3 regions of the Mesorhizobium sp. M0563 genome follow, and region 3 is predicted to be linked to each of the others. Evidence: predicted binding sites of a transcription regulator. Region 3 holds the regulator's gene; each other region holds the start of a gene.
The links. The regulator LexA, encoded in region 3, represses DNA repair genes until DNA is damaged. The targets are predictions, from matches to a motif close to TGTTCNNNNTGTGTTCNG.

Region 1: NKI50_RS15405 (helicase-related protein) is a predicted target of LexA. The motif match lies at 4,621-4,638, and genes of this name have one in related genera.
Region 2: dinB (DNA polymerase IV) is a predicted target of LexA. The motif match lies at 6,420-6,437, and genes of this name have one in related genera.

Annotation. Positions count from the first base shown of each region.
Region 1 is NZ_JAMYQV010000010.1:132,404-140,436, forward strand. Features, by position in the region: gene NKI50_RS15380 (TetR/AcrR family transcriptional regulator) at 1-511, opposite strand, end outside; gene NKI50_RS15385 (hypothetical protein) at 613-1,059, shown strand; gene phaR (polyhydroxyalkanoate synthesis repressor PhaR) at 1,187-1,795, opposite strand; gene NKI50_RS15395 (acetyl-CoA C-acetyltransferase) at 2,074-3,258, shown strand; gene phbB (acetoacetyl-CoA reductase) at 3,362-4,087, shown strand; gene NKI50_RS15405 (helicase-related protein) at 4,805-8,033, shown strand, end outside.
Region 2 is NZ_JAMYQV010000004.1:320,751-328,783, reverse strand. Features, by position in the region: gene NKI50_RS08880 (acyltransferase family protein) at 1-326, shown strand, start outside; gene NKI50_RS08875 (hypothetical protein) at 578-856, opposite strand; gene NKI50_RS08870 (hypothetical protein) at 1,075-1,392, shown strand; gene NKI50_RS08865 (hypothetical protein) at 1,636-1,938, shown strand; gene NKI50_RS08860 (DUF6456 domain-containing protein) at 1,983-2,588, opposite strand; gene NKI50_RS08855 (GcrA cell cycle regulator) at 2,647-3,279, opposite strand; gene NKI50_RS08850 (hypothetical protein) at 3,347-3,586, opposite strand; gene NKI50_RS08845 (XRE family transcriptional regulator) at 3,795-4,490, shown strand; gene NKI50_RS08840 (hypothetical protein) at 4,713-5,015, opposite strand; gene NKI50_RS08835 (hypothetical protein) at 5,195-5,557, shown strand; gene NKI50_RS08830 (GNAT family N-acetyltransferase) at 5,628-6,086, shown strand; gene dinB (DNA polymerase IV) at 6,490-7,731, shown strand; gene NKI50_RS08820 (FAD-dependent oxidoreductase) at 7,757-8,033, opposite strand, start outside.
Region 3 is NZ_JAMYQV010000007.1:115,913-123,945, forward strand. Features, by position in the region: gene gltA (citrate synthase) at 1-982, opposite strand, end outside; gene gltX (glutamate--tRNA ligase) at 1,161-2,582, opposite strand; gene NKI50_RS12090 (ComEC/Rec2 family competence protein) at 2,679-5,144, shown strand; gene lexA (transcriptional repressor LexA) at 5,138-5,869, opposite strand; gene kynU (kynureninase) at 6,341-7,588, shown strand; gene NKI50_RS12105 (hormone-sensitive lipase) at 7,684-8,033, shown strand, end outside.

The sequences.
Region 1 (8,033 bases), on a different contig from region 3:
CGGCAAGCACAAGATGATCAAAGTCGGTGCCGGGAGCAAGCCGACCCTGTTGTTGCGCTTGCGTCAGCAAGTCGATCATCGTCCGCCGAATAGCCTCATTCTGATCACGAAGGCTGTCCGACCCTTCAAAATCAATCAGGGTTCGGGAACTGATGATCTGGAAATGCGTGGGGTTGCTAATTGCCCATTCCAGATAGCCTTGTCCGATTGCTTCGAAGGCCTCAATGGGATCTGCGCTGTCGATTTTCGACCGCGCCTTGGCAACGGCCTTTGTCAGCCGATCCATGGCCTGTTCGGCGACCGCGGTGAGCAGCGCTGTTTTCGATCGAAAATGCCGGAATGGCGCGCCGGGCGAAACGCCGGCACGTTTTGCGGCCTCGCGTACGGACACATGCTCGGCTCCCCGCTCCTCGATGATCTCCACGGTTGCCGTGATCAAGGCCTCGACGAGATTGCCGTGATGGTATCGCTTGGCATCTCCGGCTTCGTCGGAATCAGTTGTCTTGGTCATCTCAGTCAAATAGCACGAGAGCGGAATGTAATCACTGATTATTTCCCTTGTGTTCGAGCGCTGCGTATGTAATCAATGTTTACATCGCAACGGAGGTTACCATGTTTCGCATCACCGCAACGACTGCCCTCGCTTTCTCCTTATTGTCGCTCGTATCTGCCGAGGCCGAGGATCGGCCCACCCTGGAAGTCGTCTGGCCGACGGCGGGTTCAGTTGTCGAACTGGGCAATTCTCCTGAGAAGGCGATAGGCGTTGTCGTCAGGAGCAACTTCAGGCTGCTCACTGCGGGTGAGTGCGGGGAAATCAAGCAATGCGGCCACGTGCATATGAAGATCGATCCCAACGGAGACACCTGCAACATCCCCGGCAAGCCGTACAACAGCATGAACAGCGACTTTGGCGGTGATCTTATCAAGGCCCGTTTCGGCCATTGCCCGGATGCCGCCGGCAGACACGTGATCGGCGTGCTTCTTGCCGATGATCATCACCGGCCCATTCTAGTAGACGGCAAACCTGTTACCGCTCTGGTGACGGTGACCACGAAATAGGGCATGCCACGAAATAGAGCGTGCCACAAAATAGAGCGTGGATGACATCTTCACCTTCGAGGCGAAGATGTTTTCTGACACAGGCCTGCTGAGGGAAATTTTGGGCCGGCGCTTCGCCGGCCGGCAGTCACGACATCGTGTCGAGCTTGCGCTGCATCGCGGCGATCTGCTCCTTCAGCTCCTGAAGGTCGTCCGGTTTTTCCGGTGTTTCTTTCCTGGCCTGTTCGGCCGGTGCTGCTGCCGGCGCAGACCCCGCAGGCGGGAACGGCGTGAACAGCCGCATGGCGTTCTGGAACATTTCCATGTTACGCCGAGTCTGCTCCTCCAGCACCTTGATCGGCGTCGCGATCTTCATCATGTCCATCGGCGACTTGCCGAGGGCATCTTTCATCTGCTCGCGAAAGCGTTCCTGCTCCTTCGAGAAGGCCAGCATCGACTGTTCGAGAAAGCTTGGCACGATCATCTGCATCTGGTCGCCGTAGTAGGCGATGAGCTGACGCAGGAACGGGATCGGCAGCATGTTCTGCCCGTCCTTGTTCTCCAGCTCGAAGATGATCTGGGTCAGCACCGGATGCGTGATGTCGTCGCCGGTCTTGGCGTCCTGGACAGTAAAGTCCTCGCCTTTTTTGACCATTTCTGCGAGATCCTCGAGCGTCACATAGGTGCTGGTGCCCGTATTGTAGAGACGGCGATTGGCATATTTCTTGATAACAATAGGTTCGTCTTTCGCGGCCATCTGCATCCTCCCCGGACACCGGCCAGCTTAAGTAAGCCGCCGGTAACGATTGCGCCTTGTTAAAGGATATGCGCAAAAGCGTCATGAATCCAAGCTGTTTGTGCAGTGCGGGAACATTTTATGCTGCGCAGCACGGATGGGCCGTCATCGCAGCGACGCGCGGCCTGCTTGCCGCGGAGGAACGCCATGCCCATTTCGGGTTTGACTCGGGTTGTGGAAAGGGCAAGAAAAGTCCCCGACGGCACCCGAAATCGCTCCCCGAAAGTCTGGAGAAGAACATGTCCGCTTCCAACGCCATCGTTGTCGCCAGTGCGGCGCGCACGCCTGTCGGCTCCTTCAACGGCGCCTTCGCCAACACGCCAGCTCATGAACTGGGTGCCGTCGCCGTCAGGGAAGCGCTTGCCCGCGCCGGCGTCGACGGCAAGGAGGTGGACGAGGTCATTCTCGGCCAGATCCTGACCGCGGCTCAAGGGCAGAACCCGGCGCGGCAGGCGGCCATGGCCGCCGGCGTGCCGCAGGAGGCGACCTCCTGGGGCCTGAACCAGCTCTGCGGCTCCGGCCTGCGCGCCATCGCGCTCGGCATGCAGCAGATCGCCCAGGGCGATGCAAAAATCATCGTTGCCGGCGGCCAGGAATCGATGTCGATGGCTCCGCATGCGCAGCATCTGCGCGGTGGCGTCAAGATGGGCGATTTCAAGCTGATCGACACCATGATCAAGGACGGCCTGACCGATGCCTTCTATGGTTATCATATGGGCAACACGGCGGAGAACGTCGCCCGCCAGTTCCAAATCACCCGCGACGACCAGGACCAGTTCGCACTGGCTTCCCAGAACAAGGCCGAGGCTGCGCAGAAAGGCGGAAAATTCAACGACGAGATCGTTGCCTTCACAGTCAAGGGCAGGAAGGGCGACACGATAGTCGACCAGGACGAGTACATCCGCCATGGCGCGACGATCGACGCCATGACCAAGCTCAAGCCCGCCTTCGACAAAGACGGCACGGTGACAGCAGCCAATGCTTCCGGCATCAATGACGGCGCCGCCGCCGTGGTGCTGATGACCGAAGCGGAAGCCGCAAGGCGCGGCATCACGCCGCTGGTGCGTATCGTTTCCTGGGCGACCGCCGGCGTTGACCCGCAGATCATGGGGACGGGACCGATCCCCTCCTCGCGCAAGGCGCTGGCCAAGGCCGGCTGGTCGGTCGGCGACCTCGATCTGGTCGAAGCCAACGAGGCCTTCGCCGCGCAGGCCTGCGCCGTCAACAAGGACATGGGCTGGGACCCGTCCATCGTCAACGTCAATGGCGGCGCCATCGCCATCGGCCATCCGGTCGGCGCCTCGGGCGCCCGCATCTTCAACACGCTGGTCTACGAAATGCGTCGCAGAAGTGCCAAGAAAGGTCTTGCCACGCTGTGCATCGGCGGCGGCATGGGCGTTGCCATGTGCGTGGAAGCATTGTGATGAGATAAGCGATACGAATAGGATACTGGCGCAAAGCGAGTAGGGAATAGAGGGCAAACCTACCGCTTCAACGCTCAGTCATCTGCATTTCCCGGGAGGACACATGACAAAGGTTGCAATCGTCACAGGCGGGTCGCGCGGCATCGGCGCGGCGATATCGGTCGCCTTGAAAAGCGCCGGCTATTCGGTTGCCGCAAACTACGCCGGCAATGAGGAAGCGGCAGCAAAGTTCAAGGCAGCGACCGGCATCCCGGTCTACAAATGGTCGGTTGCCGACTACGAGGCCTGCGCTGCCGGCATCAAACAGGTAGAGGCCGATCTCGGTCCCGTATCGGTGCTGGTCAACAATGCAGGCATCACGCGCGACGCGATGTTCCACAAGATGACGCGCGAGCAATGGAAAGAGGTCCTCGACACCAACCTTTCCGGCGTCTTCAACATGACGCATCCGTTGTGGGGCGGCATGCGCGACCGCAAATTCGGCCGCGTCATCACCATCTCCTCGATCAATGGCCAGAAAGGGCAGGTCGGCCAGGTCAATTATTCGGCCTCGAAGGCCGGCGATATCGGCTTCACCAAGGCGTTGGCCCAGGAAGGCGCGCGCGCCGGCATCACCGTCAACGTCATCTGCCCCGGCTACATCGCCACCGAGATGGTCAAAGCGATGGACGGGAAGGTGCTCAACGAGCGTGTCCTTCCGCAGATCCCGGTCGGCCGTCTCGGCGAGCCGGAGGAGATCGCGCGCTGCGTCGTCTTCCTCGCTTCCGACGATGCCGGGTTCATCACCGGCTCGACCATATCAGCCAATGGCGGGCAGTACATCGCCTGACCGTTTATCTTTACGTTGAGATAGATACGCGCTTGGACGAACGGGCCTGCAAAACGGCCCGTTTCTATAGCGGTCTTCCCGTTGCAAGATCTCCCCCCAATCCGGCACGCAAAGGTTAACGGCCGCTGCGCAGCCTGTGCAAAAACTGCCCGGCAGCCTGTGGATTCTCGGTGGAAAAGCTGTTCACAACACAACATGTTGCGGTGAACAAACCAAGAAACTTTGCCTATCGCTGATTCGTCGCCGATTCGTTCCGGCTTTGAGCGGAACGTTAACGGCGAGAGCCGAAAACACCCTCGAAATGATTAAAGCGGATTAGGAAACATCAATAATTTCATAATGTTGGGCGAAGCAGATTGGCCGGCCACGATCATTCACCGGCAAAGGTTAACGGTGGTGCTCGTTTGAATGCCGCCTGCATGAATCGGGCCAGTTTCTGTGATTCAGCATGTGGTGAGACTCGCCGGCAGAAATCCCAGATGTAGCCGTGAACAAAACCTGAATCAGCGCGAGTCAGTGATTCGTCGCTGATTCGTTCCAGACTCGTTCCAACTGTTAATCGGGAACAGATTTCTGGCTTCGAACCGACCAATCAGCCTGCCCTCGGCACATTCCGCTTTCGCTTCGCGCCCGAAATCCCTATGTGTCGCCTGTCATACGCGGCCAATATGGGCGCGCTCCCGACAATGCGAGGCAGAGAGCCTTATTTCCAGGCCGATGAACATCCATCCGAAACACACTGAACCGCTGATCCTGTCGGGTCGAGACGTAACGGCCGTGCTCGGCCCGACCAATACCGGCAAGACCCATCTCGCCATCGAACGCATGGTGGCGCATGAGAGCGGCGTCATCGGCCTACCGCTCAGGCTGCTTGCCCGCGAGGTTTATACGCGCGTCTGCGAGAAGGTCGGCGCCCATAAGGTTGCGCTCATCACCGGCGAGGAAAAGATCCAGCCGGCGGGCGCGAAATACTCGGTCTGCACGGTGGAAGCGATGCCGCGCGAGACCGACGCCGCCTTCGTTGCCATCGACGAGGTCCAGCTCGCTGGCGATCTCGAACGCGGCCACATCTTCACCGATCGCATCCTGCATCTGCGCGGCCGCCAGGAGACGCTGCTGCTGGGTGCGGCCACCATGCACGGCATTCTGCAGCGCCTGCTGCGGGGCGTGTCGGTGGTGACCCGGCCACGGCTGTCGCATCTTGCCTATGCCGGCTCGAAGAAGCTGACCCGCCTGCCGCGGCGCACCGCGATCGTCGCCTTCTCGGCCGACGAGGTCTATGCCATCGCCGAGCTGATCCGCCGCCAGCAGGGCGGTGCCGCCGTCGTGCTCGGCGCGCTCAGCCCGCGCACCCGCAACGCCCAGGTGGCGCTGTTCCAGTCGGGCGATGTCGACTACCTCGTCGCCACCGACGCCATCGGCATGGGCCTCAACCTCGACCTCGACCACGTCGCTTTCGCCCAGAATCGCAAATTCGACGGCTACCAGTACCGCAACCTGACCGCGGCCGAGCTCGGCCAGATTGCCGGCCGTGCCGGCCGGCATCTGCGCGACGGCACCTTCGGCGTCACCGCCCAGGTCGATCCGCTGGATGAGGAATTGGTCAAGAAGATCGAGGCGCATGATTTCGATCCGGTGAAAGTGCTGCAGTGGCGTACCGCGCATTTCGATTTCGCCAACCTCGATGCGCTGAAGCGCTCGATCGAGACCAACGCCCCGGTCGAAGGCCTGACGCGCGCACTGCCGGCCGTGGACGCGCAGGCGCTCGAGCATCTGTCGCGCGACGAGGACATCCGGGCACTCACCACCGACGCCAGGCGGGTGGCGCTGCTGTGGGAAGCCTGCGCGCTGCCCGACTACAGGAAGATCGCGCCGGCCCAGCACGCCGACTTGATCGCCTCCATCTACATGGACCTTGCCAGGCACGGCCATGTCGACGAGAACTACATGGCCGAGCAGGTGCGCCGCGCCGACACCACTGAAGGCGATATCGACACGCTATCGCACAGGATTGCCCAGATCCGCACATGGACCTTCGTTTCCAACCGGCCCGGCTGGCTGGCCGATCGGGCACACTGGCAGGAAAAGACGCGCGAAATCGAAGACAGACTGTCGGATGCGCTGCATGAGCGGTTGACGAAACGTTTTGTAGACCGCAGGACTTCCGTCCTCATGCGGCGCCTTAGAGAAAACACGATGCCTGAAGCCGAAATCAGCCCAACCGGAACCGTCCTCGTCGAAGGCCATCACGTCGGCGAGTTGCAGGGTTTCCGCTTCACCGCCGACCAGAGCGCCGGCGGCGAGGACGCCAAGGCGGTGCGGGCGGCGGCGCAGAAGGCGCTTGCCGCCGAGTTCGAGGCGCGTGCCGAACGCTTCGGCGCCTCGGCCAATGGCGACATCGCGCTGGGTTCGGATGGCACGCTGCGCTGGATCGGCGCGCCGATCGGCACGCTGGTCGCTGGCGAAGACGCTTTGAAGCCGCGTCTCGTTCTGCTCGCCGACGAGCAACTCACCGGCCCGGCCCGCGACAAGGTTGCGGCGCGCGCCGAGCGCTTCGTCAATTTCCAGATCGAATCCCTGCTGAAGCCGCTGGTCGATCTCAAGAATGCCGAGCAGATCACCGGCATCGGCCGCGGCATCGCTTTCCAGCTCGTCGAGCATTTCGGCCTCATCAACCGTCGCGACATCGCCGACGAGATGAAGTCGCTCGACCAGGAGGGCCGCGCGGCGCTTCGCCGTCTCGGCGTGCGCTTCGGCGCCTACCATGTCTTCGTGCCGGCGCTGATCAAGCCGGCGCCGGCCGGGTTGATAACGATGCTGTGGGCGCTGAGAAACGACGGCAAGGACAAGCCCGGCTTCGGCGATGTCGTTCACGCACTGGCCTCCGGCCGCACCTCGGTGGTCATCGATCCAACCTTCGACAAGACCTTCTACAAGCTGGCGGGCTACCGCAATCTTGGCCGGCGTGCTGTACGCGTCGATATTCTCGAACGGCTGGCCGACCTGATCCGGCCGGCGACCAACTGGAAGCCGGGCCTCGGACCTCGCCCCGACGGCGCCTATGACGGTCAGTCCTTCATGGTGACGCCGCCGATGATGTCGATCCTCGGCGCCACCGCCGACGACATGGAAGAAATCCTGAAGGGGCTCGGCTATCGCGCCGATGCCAAGCCGGCGGCCGAGGTCAAGGCGCGGCTCGAAGCACAGGACAATGCCGCGCGTGAAGCGGCCGCTGCAAAGCAGGCGGCGGAAGAGGCAACGCGAGCCGAGCAGGCGAGGATGGCGGAAGCAGCTGCCGCGGCAGAGCCGCCGGCGGAGGTTTCGGCGGAGGCTTCGGAGCCTGTGTCGGATGCGGCTCCTGTTGCGGAGGCGGCCGAAGCCGTGACCGAAGCGGCGGCAGAGCCTGTCGCGGAAGACCAGCCGGAAGCTCCAGCCCCTGAAGCTGCGGCAGAAGTCACGCAAGAGACCCAGCCCGCCGCCGAAGCGGCTGCAGAACCAGCGGCTGAGCCAAGGACGGAACTTGGGGCGGAAACTGAGGCTACGGCACCGGCAGAGCCGCCGGTTTCCGACACTATGGAAGCATCGCCGGCCGAACCTGCAGCAACGGCGGAAGCCGTCGCCGGCGAAGCTGCCCCAGAAGCCGAGGAGCCAAAACCTGTGCTGTTGTGGCGGCAGGGTCGTTTCGACCAGCGCCCGCGTCATCGCCAGCATGACAACCGCCCCCGGGACAATCATCGGGACAGTCGCCCGCGCAATGGTCAAGCTGCGCCGGACGGCAGCAGCGATGCGCCGGTAGATGCCGGCGGGCAACCGACGCCGGGCGACCGGCCCGCCCGTCAAGGGCGCCACGATCAGCGCGACGGCGCCGGCAAGCCACGCTTCGACCGCAGCAAGTTCAAGCCCAAGCCGCAAGGCGAGGCGGCAGAGCAGCGCGCCGGCAAGCCGC
Region 2 (8,033 bases), on a different contig from region 3:
TGCCCTATAACGCAAGCTACGCCGACAAATGCGTGGCGCGGGCGCTGTGGCGGGGACAGACGCCCGCGACATGCGATACGCCGAGGATCATGGCGGCAAATGACGACATCGCCACGATCGAGCGCGACATCGTGCGCTCGACACCCAACGCCAGCTATATCGACATGACCGACCGCTTCTGCGACCAGACCACCTGCCACGTCTTCATCGACGGCAAACTCGCCTTCCGCGACCGCCACCATCTGGCAACGCCCTTCGCCGAGACGCTCGAGCCGGCGGTGGAGCGGGCGCTGTTTTCGGATGTGATGGCGGCGGCTGTGAAGTAACGGTGCCGGCAGCCTTTCCCGCCGAATCCTTCAGGTGGGCTTTGGTGCCACGTTGACCGACACGGCAACCATCCCGGGGTCAGCTAAGGATGAGACCCGCGAGGAAAACGGTAAGGATAAGCGACAGCGGAACTGCAAGAAGGCAGCACAGCTCGAAAGTATTGGCTCGCCAAGAAGTCATTGGGCGCTTTTCCATGTTGGCCTCCTCCCTCAACGGCCAGACCGGGACGGCAGTTCCGCTTAGATGGTGCTCATCCCCACCACTCATCATGCAATTGACGCAACTCGTTCCGCTTCCTGGTCATCCATCGTGCACGCGCCAGGTGTGTCGCCCACGCCCGGAAAGCCCTGTCTGGCTCCTGCTCCGGATCAATGTGCAGAACGATGCGGGCGACCTCACGCCAATCGGTCCCTTCAGCCGACGCGTCGAGCAGCCGGACATAAGTAAGCATGCGATCCTCGTCATAGCCGGTCGGCACTGAAGACGTCGGCGCTGCGTTCGCGATATGAGAGTTTGGCTGCTTTGGCATTGCGACCTACCAGCAATGGCGCACCGTAGCAGCCTATGAAGAAGCCGGCGCCCTTTGATCGGAGGATGCGGATCGAGATTCGCCTCGACGGTCGGCAAATGCGGGCCTCAGGCGGCAGTTCGCCGCCCAGGAGGGCCACGCCTCATCACATCGCGATTGGGTCGATGCATTCCATGTATTTTAGTGGAACCTAATTTAGTTGGCGCAATTATGCATGCGTGAAAAAGCGTGAAATCCAGACTGTCACTGAAAGCTGGCTATCGCGAGATCAGTTGGCCGATGATCCAGTGATTGCCGTCGATTTGACCGAACGAATATTACAGGCGGCCGAAAACGACAGGATCGTCTGCCTCGTCGTGGCAACGGAGCAGCTGGAAACCGACGGCATCGAGAAAGCGGAACCTCAGGAGACCAGGATTGCCGCAAGTTTCGTCCGGGACTTTGAGGTGATGCTGCTTGTTCTTTATGCGGCCTACGCCCTCGCTGTGCTGGGCGCGACGGCTTTCGTTTTGCTGGAACTGGGCCATGTTCTGTAGATCGGCAAGGTGACGGGACTGGCGCTGGCCAATTTGTCGCTGTTTGACGGGATACATAGGGCGCGGACCACAACCCGCTCGGGGCTTGCGTCGGCGGCCCCACCCTGGCGCACAGCCAGACGCGTTTTCGCCCCCGCCGGCGCTAATTTGGGGCTCTCGGTTCGTGGCATCTTGCAAATTTGTGGAACGAGCCTGCCCCTCGGGGGTTTTTCTATTAGAGGGACGTTAAAGAAGGAGGTAGCTATGAAGAAGCTCCTGCTTGCCTCGGTGATCGCCATCGCCTCGGCGGCTTCCGTGATCGGCCCGGCCAATGCCGGCGGTAGTGTCACGATCGGCATCGGCAACGGCTATGACGACGACTATTATTATCGCCATCATCGGTATTCCGATTACGACGATGAGTACGTCCCCCGTTACCGCTATGACGTCTATGACGAGGACTACAGGCCACGCTACCGGTATCACCGGCGCTGCCACACGGAAGTCGTCAAGCACTGGCGTCATCACCACCGGGTTATCGAAAGAATCCGTGTCTGCCGTCGTTGACGGATCGATCCGGCCGGCAGTGCCGGCCGGATCGGTGGAGCTCCTCACCGCGGCTTGCGCATCAGCATCATGCCGTAGTGCACGGCCAAAATGTCGAGCCCGATCTTGAGTAGTTTCACCACCACGTCGCGCGGCTCGCCGGCCTGTTCGGCCAGGCTCTTCACCGTTGCGTCGGCACAGCAGACCTTTTGCACGATGCCGGCGATCTCCCAATGGGCAAGCGCCCTCGTGGCCTCGGCATGGTCGCGGCCGGCGGACAGGATGTGATCGGCGACACCGCTGCCAGTGCGGCCGCCGTCGACGCGCTCGGCCCAGGCCATCGGCTTGGCGCTTGCCTCCGACGAGTTGCGGAAATCCTGGCGGTAGCGCATGCCTGCCTCGCGTTGCTGGCGCGACAACGAGGTGAGGCCGGTCAGCGGGTCGACATTGCGCACCCGCACGATGCCGCCGGTCGCGGTGTGGCCGTCATTGGAAACCTCATAGAGGCGCGCCGCCTCCTGCGTTCCCTTGGCCAGCCGCTTGCGGCCGAACCGGTCGTCCTGCAGCGCGAAATCATGGCCGATCTCCTTGCGGATGCGCACCTGCTCGGCCTCGCCCTTCGGCAATCGCGGTAGCCTGGCTTTGGTCTTTTGGGCGGTTTTGTTGCTCATCGGCTCTGTCCTCCTGGTCTGTCGTCGGGCTCTGGCGAATTTCCGTATCCAGCGGGGCTCAAATAGCTTTGGCCGGCAGCGTGCGCAGGAAGCGCGCCGCGTGATAGGCGCAGTAGCTTTTCGAAGGCCTTGTGCGCAGCCCGCAGCACAGCATGTCCAAACCGGGGCGGCTGCCGGGGGCGTCGTTTCCCGCATCCTCCTGCGGCGTCGTGTCGAGCGGCGCGCGGCAGCGGTCGAACAGGCAATCGATGAAGCGCATGGCGACGAAGTGCGGCTGGCGGCCGCCGGCGGCGATCGGGCGCGGCGCCGGCATTTCGAGCGGCTCGCCATCGGACCCCGTGATCCGAACCGGACCCGGCTGCCAGGCCGGCGGCGCCAGCCTGGCCGACAGCCTTGCCGGGCGGCAGTGGTGCTCGGCCGGTACTGCCCCTGCCTGGCCGGCGGGGTTCGACGGCTCTGGCGCCGATTTTCCATGCCGGCCGCCCGACCGTCCGCTACACCAGCCCTTGGATCTGGCAAGGCCGATGGCGTGCAGACGGGCGGTGCGGTGGACGATGCCGATGATCGCCGCGCGCGAGGCCGGGCGGCCGCGCTGCGCACTCAGCCGGGCGGCGATCTTCGCGGCCGACAGCCCACTCATCAGCCAGTTCTCGATTTGTTCCAATTCGGAGGGGGAATAGCGGGCGGCCATGACGTTTTATTCCCTGCAAAGGTGGTTGTGTGGCGCCGGCTTCGCCGGCCTCAGGCTCGAAAGCCGGTCAGCCCTCGCGTGGCCTGCTATCGAGCTTCATCCCGGCCGCCTGCCTTGTTGCGCCGGAGACTGCCTTGCCCGCCCGCTTGTCGAAGGCGATGACCGTGCCGTCTTCGGTGCGGATGCAGGAAACCGCGGCATCCGCATTGCCGGCCGGCAGGCAATTCGTGGCCGGAGCCGTGAGGGGAACGGCTCCGGCCGTTCCGGCCGCTTGCGCTGCCGGATCCGAGGCGCGAGCCTCGGGCATCGTCCCGGCCGGGGAGGAGGACAGCCAGGACGAAGGGGAAAAGGTTGGCACATGACTACCGCGGCCGCCTCCTTGGCGCTGGGGGGCGGATTCGAGGACCGAAAGCTGGCGGAGCGACTTGTGCATGGCCACATAAGAGCATAACTTAAGACATAATGCAAGCGATTCTTGCATAGACGAGACCGGATCTTGTGCCTCAGATGGAGCCATGGTGAAAACTGCACTGTCGATCAAGGTCGGGGCGGCGATCCGCCGGGCGCGCAAGCAGCGCGGCCTGGTGATGCGCCACATTGCCGAGCACAACGACACCGACGTCGCTGCCGTCGGCAATTGGGAAACCGGGCGCAACCTGCCCAAGACCGAGAACCTTTTGAAGACCGCCGCCTTCCTGCGCGTCGACCCGGTGGCGCTCGGCAAGGGCGAGGTCGTCTTCCTCGAAGATGCCGGGCCGGTCGCCGATGCCGAGATCGTCACCGATCCCGGCCCCCTGCCCGCCGGGCCGATGGACATCCAGCTTCTCGGCACCGCCGTCGGCGGCGACGATGGCGACTTCACCTTCAACGGCCAGCCGGCCGGCTATGTCCAGCGGCCGCCGGGGATCCGGCATCTGCGCAACGTGTTTGCGCTGCACGTGCTGAGCGATTCGATGGTGCCGCGCTACGAGCCCGGCGAGATGATCTATTGCGGCGGCCGCGAGGCCGTGCCCGGCGACCATGTGGTGATCGAGACGCTGCCCGAGGAGAACGAGCAAAACGGCAAGGCCTTCATCAAGAAGCTGGTCAAGCGCACCGCCGCCGAGCTGATCGTCGAGCAATACAATCCGCCCAAGACGCTGACCTTCAACCGCTACGCCATCAAGAACGTCTTCCGCGTCATCCCGCTCAAGGAACTGCTGGGGTATTGACGGGCGCTTGTTGCCTTCTCCCCTTGTGGGAGAAGGTGGATCGGCGCACAGCGCCGAGCCGGATGAGGGTGCTGGAAGGAACGCGGCGGAGGAAATGTAGACGCGATTTTAAGCACTTACGCCATCAAGGTAGCGATCCGTCCAACACCCCTCATCCGACCGATCTTCGCTCGGCCACCTTCTCCCACAAGGGGAGAAGGGAAGAGCAGCACGCCCTCCCCCTCAAGCCCGCCTCGATTGCTCCAGCTCTCGACCGTTGAGCAGGCGCGCCTCGGCGCGGGCTCGCTGCCGGTCGTCGATGAAGGCAGCCTGGATCGAAACGGCGGCGCCCGGCAGGCCGTCGGCCCGGCAGGCCTTGCAGATCAGGCGCCCGGAAAGTGCTGATAGCGGTGTCTCCGGCCTCACCCCATGCCGCTTGAGCTCGGCCGGCTTCCACCACCTGTTGCGGCCGCAATCGATGCACTCGACGGCAATCGAGACGACATCGGCGATCGTCGCTTCCTTGCCCGCTAATGCCATGGCCATCCCCATCGTTGTTCCTGCTTTGTTCACATTATCGGTTTTCGAGGCGGAGTCGAGTCGGTTCCGCTTACACCAACGTGAAAGTTTCACTTGTTCATTTATTTGAGTTATGCTTCTATACCATGCAAGCTGGAATCGGCGCAGCCGCGGCCGCTCCGTCCACCGAATGCAAGGGAGTGACGATGGACCTCGCCCAGTTCGCCCAGGCCTGCGGTTATGCCGGCGACAGCCCGGCCATGCTTGCCGCCTTCGCGGCCATCCGCCAGGACGGCATCCGCACGGCGCGCCAGGGCCATCGCCAGCGCAAGGCGGCGATCGACCGGATGAAGCCGAGCCGCGCTTTGTTCCTGGCGGCGATCCGCCCGGCGCAGTCGGCCGAGGAGGCGATCGAGGACGCCGCCCGCTTCCTGTCGATGTTCCGCAACATGCCGCACTGGCGACAGGAAAGGCGCAGCGCCGACCTCGCCCGCGCCAGGCAGCAGCGCCTCTTCGCCCGCTTCTTCCGCCGCTACGGCTATCGCCTCTGGGCGTTGGAGGCCGCCTGAAGACGCGCGCCCCCCTTGCAGTCAAAACGGATATTGCGATCGCCAACACTGCGCCGTATGTCTCCGCGCGATGAGCGAGATCGAATTCCGTCGTGCCCAGGCGCCCGACCTGCCGGCGATCGTTGCAATGCTTGCCGACGATGCGCTCGGCGCAGACCGGGAAGACCCGTCCACGCCGCTCGCGCCATCCTATCTCGATGCCGTCAGCGCGATCGATGCCGATCCCAACCAGTTGCTGGCCGTGGCCGTCGAGGGCGAGCAAGTGGTCGGGACCCTGCAACTCACCTTCCTTCCGGGTATCTCCAGGAAGGGTGCCTGGCGCGACCAGATCGAAGGCGTTCGCGTCGCCCGGCAATGGCGCTCTCGCGGCGTCGGCAAGCTGATGATCGAATGGGCGATTGAAGCGTGCCGTTCGCGCGGCTGCAGCCTCATTCAGCTCACCACGGACAACAGTCGACGGGAAGCGCACACCTTCTACGAGCGCCTCGGTTTCACCGCCAGCCATCTCGGCTACAAGATGGCGCTGTAGGTCGCTGCAGCAGGCGCCGTCGGCGAAGCTGCCGATCTCCCCCCTTGCGGGGAGATGCCCGGCAGGGCAGAGGGGGGTGCTGTTCCCTCCGACCTGTCAACCAATCGGAGCCAAACCCTCAGGCTGATTCGAGTTGGCAACAACTGAAGTCGAAGTTGGCGATCCGTCCCACCCCCCTCTGTCCTGCCGGACATCTCCCCCGCAAGGGGGGAGATTGGATGTTGCTTCGACTTTCGCCAACCACCAACGCTGGAACGCAGGCAGACAGAGGGCGCCAAACTGAAACAATTGCCCTTCACCTGCCCTCCGCGCCGCTTGACAATCCGCCCACAATGTTCTCTTTATGTTCTCATCAAAACTCTAGACAAGGCGGCGTTCGAACCGCCGCGGGCGAACGGGCCGGATGGAAGCCAACATCCTCCACGCGGATCTGGATGCCTTCTATGCCTCGGTCGAACAACTGCTCGACCCGGCCTTGCGCGGCAAGCCGATTGCCGTCGGCGGCGGGGTAGTGCTCGCCGCATCCTATGAAGCCAAGGCGTTCGGCGTGCGCGGCGGCATGCCGGGACGGCGGGCGCGGGAACTCTGCCCGCAACTCATTTTCGTCGGCGGCCATTTCAAGGACTATCAGCGGCTGGGCGATGCGGCAATCAAGGTGCTGGGCGATTTCACGCCGGTGGTCGAGCGAATTTCCATCGACGAGGCCTTTGCCGACGTCGCCGGCTGCACCCACCTGTTCGGCTCGCCGGCCGAGATCGCCGGCAAGATCCGCCACCGCGTGCGGGCCGAGCTCGGCCTGCCGATCTCGGTCGGCGTAGCCCGCACCAAGCATCTGGCCAAGATCGCCTCACAGGTCGCAAAACCCGATGGGCTGGTGGTGGTCGATCCGCGCCACGAGCTGGAGTTCCTGCACCACCTGCCGGTCGAGCTGATGTGGGGTGTCGGCCCGGTCACCAGGGAGCGGCTGGCCGGCATCGGCGTCAACACCATCGGCGAGCTGGCGAAGACCAACAATGGCGCGCTGGAGCGCCTGCTCGGGCCGGCGGCGGGAGAAAAACTCAACGCGCTGGCGTGGAACCGCGATCCGCGCAAGCTGGAGACGCAGCGCCGGGCGCGCTCGGCGGGCGCGCAATCGGCGCTCGGCAGGAAGCCGGCCGACGAGGAAGTCTTCGTGCCGGCTTTGCTGCATCTGGCCGATAGGGTCGCCACCAGATTGCGGGCGAAATCCCGCCCCGGCCGCACGGTGACGGTTCGTGTCCGCTTTGCCGACCTGCGCTCGGTGACGCGCTCGATCACGCTCGACCAGCCGATTTCGGCAACCGCCATGCTGGCCGAGATCGCCGAGGCGCTGGTGCGCAAGGTGCTCATCGACCATCCGCACGAAAAGACAATCTCGCTGCTGGCGATCGCTGTATCGCATCTGGAGCAGCATGCCGGCCTGCAACTGGAACTGCCGCTCGGGCTCGCCGACGACCGCCGCCGCCCGGGCACCAGCAGGGGCGCGGCGCGCTGGACCGCAGATCGCGCCGTCGACAAGATCCGCGACCGCTTCGGCTGGGAGGCGGTCGGCTACGCCTCGGTCGCGCTAGGCCTACAGCGGTCGGTTCCCGACGCGTTTCGCGAGCTCGCCGAAAAGGAGCTGTGAGCTGCGCGGCCGGGGCGAAAAAAGACTATCCGACAGGAGCCAGGGGCGATACTGCCGGCCCGTTCAAGGCCGTGCCATCGACGGCAAAATGCGAGCCGTGGCAGGGGCAGTCCCAGCAGCGTTCCAGCGAGTTCCAATGAACGTGGCAGCCGACATGGGTACATGCGGCCGAGCGTTTGTAGAGCGTGCCGTCCTCGTCGCGAAAAGCCGCGACTTTGGTAAGACCTTCGCGCACGATAGCGCCCTGCCCCGGCCGCAGCTTGTCGGCGGAATCGATTTCACCAGGCGCGACATACTCGGCA
Region 3 (8,033 bases):
GCGGATCGTAGTTCTTATAAACGCGGTGGCCAAAGCCCATCAATCGGAACGGATCGTTCTTATCCTTGGCGCGCGCAATGAATTCCGGGATGTGATCGACATGGCCGATCTCGCCCAACATGTTCAGGGCTGCCTCGTTGGCTCCGCCATGTGCAGGACCCCACAGGCAGGCGATGCCGGCAGCGATACAGGCAAAGGGATTGGCGCCCGACGAGCCGGCGAGGCGGACGGTCGAGGTCGAGGCGTTCTGCTCGTGGTCGGCGTGCAGGATGAAGATGCGCTCCATCGCGCGCGCCAGCACCGGATTGATCTTGTATTCCTCGCAAGGCACGGCGAAGCACATATGCAGGAAGTTGGCTGCGAAATTCAGTTCGTTCTTCGGATAAATGAACGGCTGGCCGATGTGGTATTTATACGCCATCGCCGCGATCGTTGGCATCTTGGCGATCAGCCGCATCGAGGCGACCATGCGTTGATAAGGGTCCGAGATATCGGTGGAATCGTGATAGAAGGCCGACAGCGCGCCGACCACGCCGCACATCACCGCCATCGGATGCGCATCGCGGCGGAAGCCGGTGAAGAAGCGCGACATCTGCTCATGCACCATGGTGTGGCGCGTCACCCGGTAGTCGAAATCGTCCTTCTGCGCCTTGGTCGGTAGTTCTCCGTAGAGCAAGAGATAGCAGACTTCGAGGAAGTCGCCGTGCTCGGCCAGCTGGTCGATCGGGTAGCCGCGGTGCAAGAGAATACCGGCATCGCCATCGATGAAGGTGATTTCCGATTCGCAGCTCGCCGTCGACGTAAAACCGGGATCGTAGGTAAATACGCCGGTGGTGCTGTAGAGCGAACCGATGTCGATGACTTCAGGTCCTACCGAACCACTTCGTATCTTGAATTCATGGGTTTTGCCGTCGAGTTCCAGTTTTGCCGTCGACGCCTGGGTTTTGCCGCCAAATTCCATCTTTGTCGCAGGTTCGGTCATAGCAAACTCCTTTTTGTTTCCTCAGGCCGGCAACGGCAAAACATTGAACCCAACACGTCAAAAGCATCGGAATACGCACATTTGCGCCCGCAATTGAATCTGCGCGCCAGATTAGGCCAAGACCCAATGTTGCACTGCGAAACACACCTTTCAATGCCAATCTTCTTGGGCCAGTTTCCTAATCGATTTGATCGGCAATCCGCGCCAGGCCTTCCTCGCGGCCAAGCACGGCCAGCACATCGAAGACGCCGGGCGAGGTGCTTTTGCCGGTGAGCGCGGCGCGCAGAGGTTGGGCCACGGCGCCGAGTTTGTGGCCGCCGGCCTGCGCATAGTCGCGGATCGCGGCTTCCGCCGAGGCGGCAGACCAGTCCGAAATCGTGGCCAGTGCCGCATGAGCGCCCCGCAGGATCGCGCGCGCCTCACCGCTGAGCAGCGCCGCCGCCTTCTCGTCGACCGGCATCGGCCGCTCGACGAACAGGAATGCAGCCCCTTCAACAAGTTCGACCAGCGTCTTGGCGCGCTCCTTCAGGCCTGGCAAAGCGGCAAGCAATTGCGCCTTGCGTCTGTCGTCGAGGCTAGCTGCGATCGCCGGACCGCCGTCGAGATAGGGCAGAGTGGCGATGAAGATGTCGAGCAGCGCCGCGTCGTTCATGCGGCGCATGTGCACGCCGTTCAGCGCCTCGAGCTTGGCGAAGTCGAAACGGGCGGCGCCCTTGTTGACGTCGCCAATGTCGAACCATGCGATCATGTTGGCGATCGACATGATCTCATCGTCGCCGTGGCTCCAGCCAAGCCTCGCCAGATAATTGAGCAGCGCCTCCGGCAGGTAGCCCATGGCGCGATAGGCCTCGACGCCGAGCGCACCGTGCCGTTTCGACAGCTTGGCGCCGTCGGCACCGTGGATCAGCGGGATATGCGACATCGACGGCACCTCCCACCCCATGGCATGGTAGATCACCGTCTGGCGGGCGGCGTTGGTCAAATGGTCGTCGCCGCGGATGATGTGGGTGACGCCCATGTCGTGATCGTCGACGACGACGGCATGCATGTAGGTCGGGTTGCCGTCCGAGCGCAGAATAATGAAATCGTCGAGATCCTTGTTGGGAAAGCGCACGTCGCCCTGGACGCGGTCATGCACAACCGTCTCGCCGTCTGTCGGCGCCTTGATGCGGATCGCCCCCTTGGCGCCGGCCGGCGCCTCGGAGGGGTCGCGGTCGCGCCAGCGGCCGTCATAGCGGGGAGGCAGCCCCTTGGCTCGTGCGCTCTCGCGCATTGCCTCCAACTCGGCAGGCGTCGCGTAACAATAATAGGCCTTGCCCATGCGAACGAGTTCCTCGGCCACCTCGCGATGGCGCGGCGCACGCTCGAACTGCGACACCGGCTCACCGTCCCATGTCAGGCCAAGCCAGGAAAGCCCGTCGAGGATGGCCGCGGTTGCCGCATCGGTGGAACGCTCGCGGTCGGTGTCCTCGATGCGCAGCAGCATCGTGCCGGCTGTGTGCTTGGCATACAGCCAGTTGAACAGCGCCGTGCGCGCCCCGCCAATATGCAGATAGCCGGTGGGCGAGGGGGCAAAACGGGTGACGACCTTGTCGGGCATGGAACTCTCAGGCAGGCGAAGGAAGTGGGTTTGCGGACTTTCGCGCGTTGCGCGTTCATGTAGCATAGGAGGTCGAGGGCGCAAGGGGCAGACCCGATGGCTGTGCGAGGCCGTGGTGCGGGCGAGGGCGAGGACGTTGGCAGCGGCGTCAGCGAACGCTTGCTGTTTGCCGCGCCCGTGCCTGTCCTGCCGGCACCGGCATTGCTGCCGGTTCCACGCTTTGATGCCCCGTCGCTGCCGGCGAGCGACCCAGCAACGGTTCTCGTGCCCGCGGCCGAGCCCATCGTGCGCCTACGCCGGCGTTTCCGCCTCCCGTCACCGTCCCGTATCCGCAACGGCGTAACCTCGGCGGTCGGCCTGGAGCTCGACCGTGGGGTCGCCTTCCTGCTGGTGCCGGTGTTCCTCGCATGCGGGGTGATCGTATATTTTGCGCTGGCGGTGGAGCCGGCCTTTCCACAGCCGATCGCAATCGTCGCCTTGGCAGCCCTCTGTGCCGTCGCCTCGCGGTCGTGGCCCAGAACCCGCCTGTGCTTCATGGCGGCGTTGCTCTGCGCGCTTGGCGTGCTTGCCGCCAAGGTCGAGACCTGGCGTGTCGGAACGCATATGCTCGGTTCCGAAATCTCGACGCGCCTCACGGGTCGCGTCGTATCGTTCGAGCCCATGGCGAGCGGCCGCATCAGGCTGACGATCGATGTGATCTCAACCGCCAGGCCGACACTGCGCTACATGCCGGAACGGGTCCGCGTTTCGGCGATGAAAATACCGGCTGAGCTGACCGCCGGTTCCGAGATCGCCGGCTATGTGCGGCTGCTGCCGCCGACCGGGCCGGTGCGGCCCGACAGCTATGATTTCTCCTTCGACAGCTATTTTGCCGGTATCGGCGGCAGCGGCTTTTTTCTCGGCAATCCGAAAGTCGTGTCGTCGGGCAGCATGCCGTTTGCCGCGCGGCTTTCTTCCGCGATCGAAGACGCGCGCGAATCCATCGCCGACCATATCCGCAGCCGCATCGGCGGCGCCGAGGGCGAGATTGCTGCTGCGCTGATCGTCGGCGTGCGCGCCGGCATTCCCGAGGAGATCAACGAAGCGATGCGGCGTACCGGCATCTACCACATCATCTCCATCTCGGGGCTGCATATGGCGTTGGTCGCCGGCACCATTATGGCGCTGCTGCGCGGCGCCTTTGCGCTGTTTCCCGATTTCTCATCGCGACGGCCGGTCAAGAAATACGCGGCGGCCGCCGCGCTTTTTTCGATTGCGGCCTACCTCGTCTTTTCCGGCATTGTGGTGGCGGCCGAACGCAGCTTCATCATGTTGGCGGTGATGCTTATCGCCGTGCTGTTCGACCGGGCCGCGCTCACCATGCGCAACCTGGCGATCTCGGCCATCGCGGTCATTCTGGTGTCGCCGCACGAGGTGGTCGGTCCGAGCTTCCAGATGTCCTTCGCCGCGACGGCGGCCCTTGTCGGCGCCTATGCAGGCTGGTCCGATTACCGCGCCGGCGGGGCCACCACGCCGCCGCCCCGGCGGTCGCCGCTACGCTTTGCCACTAGAAAGGTACTGCTGGGCATGGGCGGCCTGGCGATGACCTCGATCATTGCAGGGAGCGCCACGGCGCTTTTCGCCATATGGCATTTCCAGCGCGTGGCGCCGCTCAGCCTGTTCGCCAATCTGGCCATCATGCCTATCGTCTCACTGGTCGTCATGCCCTTCGCCGTCCTCAGTGCGCTGGCGATGCCGTTCGGCGCGGATGGGCCTTTCCTCTACGTGATGGGCAAGGGGCTGACGGCGATGATCGCCCTGTCCGGGTGGATCTCCGAGCGCTCGCCGATCGATGCGGTCGGGCTGATTTCGCTGAGATCTGTCCTTTTGGTGACGATCGCCCTCGTCATTGCCAGCATGGCGACGACCTGGTTGCGGCTCGTGGCCCTTCCTTTTGCGCTCGCCGGCTTGCTAACGACAACGCAGACGCGCGTACCCGATGTATTGATCTCGGAGGACGCACGGCTCGTCGCGCTGCCGATCGGCAGCGGTGAACTCGCGGTCAACCGGGCACGCCCGAATGAGTTCACCATCGACAACTGGAAACGCGCGCTCACATCAGAGGCTATCGTCGCGCCGGAAACACCTGGAAAGAACGATCCGCAATTCGACATTGCCGATCCGGCCGACTTACCGCCGGGCATGCCGTTCATTTGCACGGACGGTCTCTGCCTTGCCAGGCATCCATCCGGCGCGATCATCGCGCTAGCCAATGACCGCGATACTGCACGGCCAGCCTGCGCCTTTGCCAGCTTGATCGTCATCGACGACGCCACCGCCCATAATCCCTGCTACTACGACCGGCTGGTCCTCGTCGTCACCAAACGGCAACTGGCGCGCGCGGGAAGTGCGGCCGTCTATTTCGATCCACAAGCGGCAACACGCGCCGAAATCCGCTTCGCCGTCGAAAAATCATACCGGCCCTGGCACGTGCAGCGGAAATTTTCACGCGCGGCGCGGGGCATGCCGCCATACCGCAGAGCCGACAAGCCAAAAGCCGGCGCCAAGGGCGCAGCTCAGTAGCGGCGGATCAGCCCAACGAGCTTGCCCTGCACCTTGACCCTGTCTGGTCCGAAGATGCGCGTCTCGTAGGCCGGATTGGCGGCTTCCAGGGCGATCGAGGCGCCCTTGCGGCGGAACCGCTTCAGCGTCGCTTCTTCCTCGTCGACCAGTGCCACCACGATCTCACCGGGGCTCGCCGTATCGGCATTGCGGATGATCACCGTGTCGCCGTCGAAAATGCCAGCCTCGATCATCGAATCGCCTTTGACCTCGAGCGCATAATGCTCGCCGCCCATGATCATGTCCGGCGGCACCGAGATCGAATGAGTCTGGTGCTGGATGGCATCGATCGGCACACCAGCGGCGATGCGGCCCATCACCGGGATAGACACGGCGGCGACGACATCGTCGTCATTGCCGGCTGCAGGGACGCGCGACGATGTCGGCTTGCCTTGCCGAGGACCTTGCCCAAGACTGCCCTGGATGACACTCGGCGAGAACTTGCGTGCCGCATTGAGGCCGGGGGCGATCGAATCGGGCAGGCGCAGCACCTCCAGCGCACGGGCCCTGTTGGGCAAACGGCGAATGAAGCCGCGCTCCTCCAGCGCCGTAATCAGCCGGTGGATTCCCGATTTGGAAGCCAGGTCGAGCGCTTCCTTCATCTCGTCGAAGGAGGGCGGGATACCGCTTTCCTTCAGCCTTTCGTGGATGAACATAAGCAGTTCGTGTTGTTTGCGTGTCAGCATAGCGACCCCCAACAGAATCAGAAAAACAAACCCAGAACAAACACTATCTGTTCCAGTTGTGTTCCGCAACTGTTTAAAGTTTAATGAATGTGTTAGGGCTCGGGTAACGATACCACTCGCCAAACCGGGACGCTGCATTTTCACCGCCGCGGGCCTCATCGCCTTGATTCTGCTTTCGTTTGCGGCCTCTGGGTTTCCAGAAGGCGGCACTGGTATCGGCCGTCAGCCGGCAAAGGGGCACGGAATTGAAGCCGTATCGACTGTGCGGTTTGGTCAATGCACCGTGAACGAAACGAACTCAAAACGCCAACCTTGGGTTGGCTTGGCTCCTGGTTTCCACCGCATGGTCAGGCAACTTGTCGCCGGTGGAGCCTTGCTGCGCGATACCAGGTAATGGAGAACCGCTCGTGACCGATGGATGCCGTCGATGCGTGTCCGGCGTTGCGGTGAATCTTGGGGAGCAGACAAATCATGACAGGAATTCCCGATCTCGTGGCCATAAGGGCGATGGATGCTGCAGATCCGCTGCGCGCGATGCGCGACCGCTTTGTGCTGCCGCAAGGAGTGATCTATCTCGACGGCAATTCGCTAGGGGCCGCTTCGCGTGCCGCTTTCGATGAATTGAGCAAGGCAGTGACCGAAGAATGGGCGCATGATCTCATCCGCGCCTGGAACACGGCCGGCTGGTTCAACATGCCGCTCGAACTTGGCGACCAGCTCGGGCGCCTGATCGGTGCCGCGGCCGGCCAGACGGTGGTCTGCGACACGACATCGGTCAACATCTACAAGCTGCTGCACGCCGCCATGGCCATGCGGCCGGAGCGGCAGGTCATCGTCGCCGAGGGCGACAGTTTTCCGACAGACCTCTACATGGCTGAGGGTGTGGTTTCGACGCGAAAAGATACGCTGCTGCGCCTCTCGGGGGTCGACGCGCCGAGCATCGAAGAGCTGATCGACGAACGCACCGCCGTGGTGCTGGTCAACCACGTCAACTACAAGTCGGGCGAACTGCGCGACATGCCGGCGCTGACGCGCAGGGCCCAGGAAGCCGGGGCGATGATCGTCTGGGATCTCTGCCACACCGCCGGTGCGATGCCAGTCGAGCTCGACACGGCAAACGCCGATTTTGCCGTTGGCTGCACCTACAAATATCTGAATGGCGGACCGGGCGCGCCTGCCTTCATCTATGCGGCTGAGCGGCATCTTGCCGACATCCAGCAGCCGCTCACCGGCTGGTGGGGCCATGCACGGCCCTTCGCCTTCGAGCCAGGCTATGCGGCCGGCACCGGCATCCGCCGGTTTCTGTGCGGCACCCAGCCGGTCCTGTCTATGCGCACGCTGAAGGGCGCGCTCGACATCTGGAACGATGTCGACATGACGGCGGTGCGCAAGAAGAGCATCGCGCTGGCCGATCTGTTCATCGAGCTTGTCGAGGCAAAGTGCGGCACTTACGGGCTAACGCTCGAAAGCACGCGCGACGGGGAAAAACGCGGCAGCCAGATTTCATTCATGCACGAGCATGGCTACCAGATCATGCGCGCGCTGATCGAACGTGGCGTGATCGGCGATTTTCGCGCCCCATCGACCATGCGCTTCGGCTTCACCCCGCTCTATGTCGGCTATGCCGATGTCTGGCAGGCCGTCGAAGTGCTTGAGGACATCCTGCGCACCGGTGCGTGGAAGGATGCGCGCTTCGCCATCAAGGCGGCTGTCACTTGAGATTGATGCGAGAGCTGGAATCGTGAGGCTGGCGACGACGCGCCGCGCGATGCTCACGGTCGTTGCAAGGCCATATTGCCAGGGGAGGGCGCAGGGTGTTCGAACGTCACATTGCCGATTGGGACAACGCCTATGCCAACGGCGCCAACATAGCCGGCAGCGATCGCTGGCCGGCGGCCTGGGTCGAGCCCGCGCGGGTTTTTCGCGACGTGCTTTCGACCGAGGGCCGGGCGCGGCTCGACATGGCCTATGGCGATGGCCCACGCAACCGGCTCGATCTTTTCCTGCCGGCCACCAAGCCCAAGGGGCTCGTGGTGTTCGTCCATGGCGGCTACTGGATGGCATTCGACAAGAGTTTCTGGTCGCATCTTGCCGCTGGCGCTGTTGATCGCGGCTATGCCGTGGCGATGCCGTCCTACACGCTCTGTCCGCAGATGCGCATTGG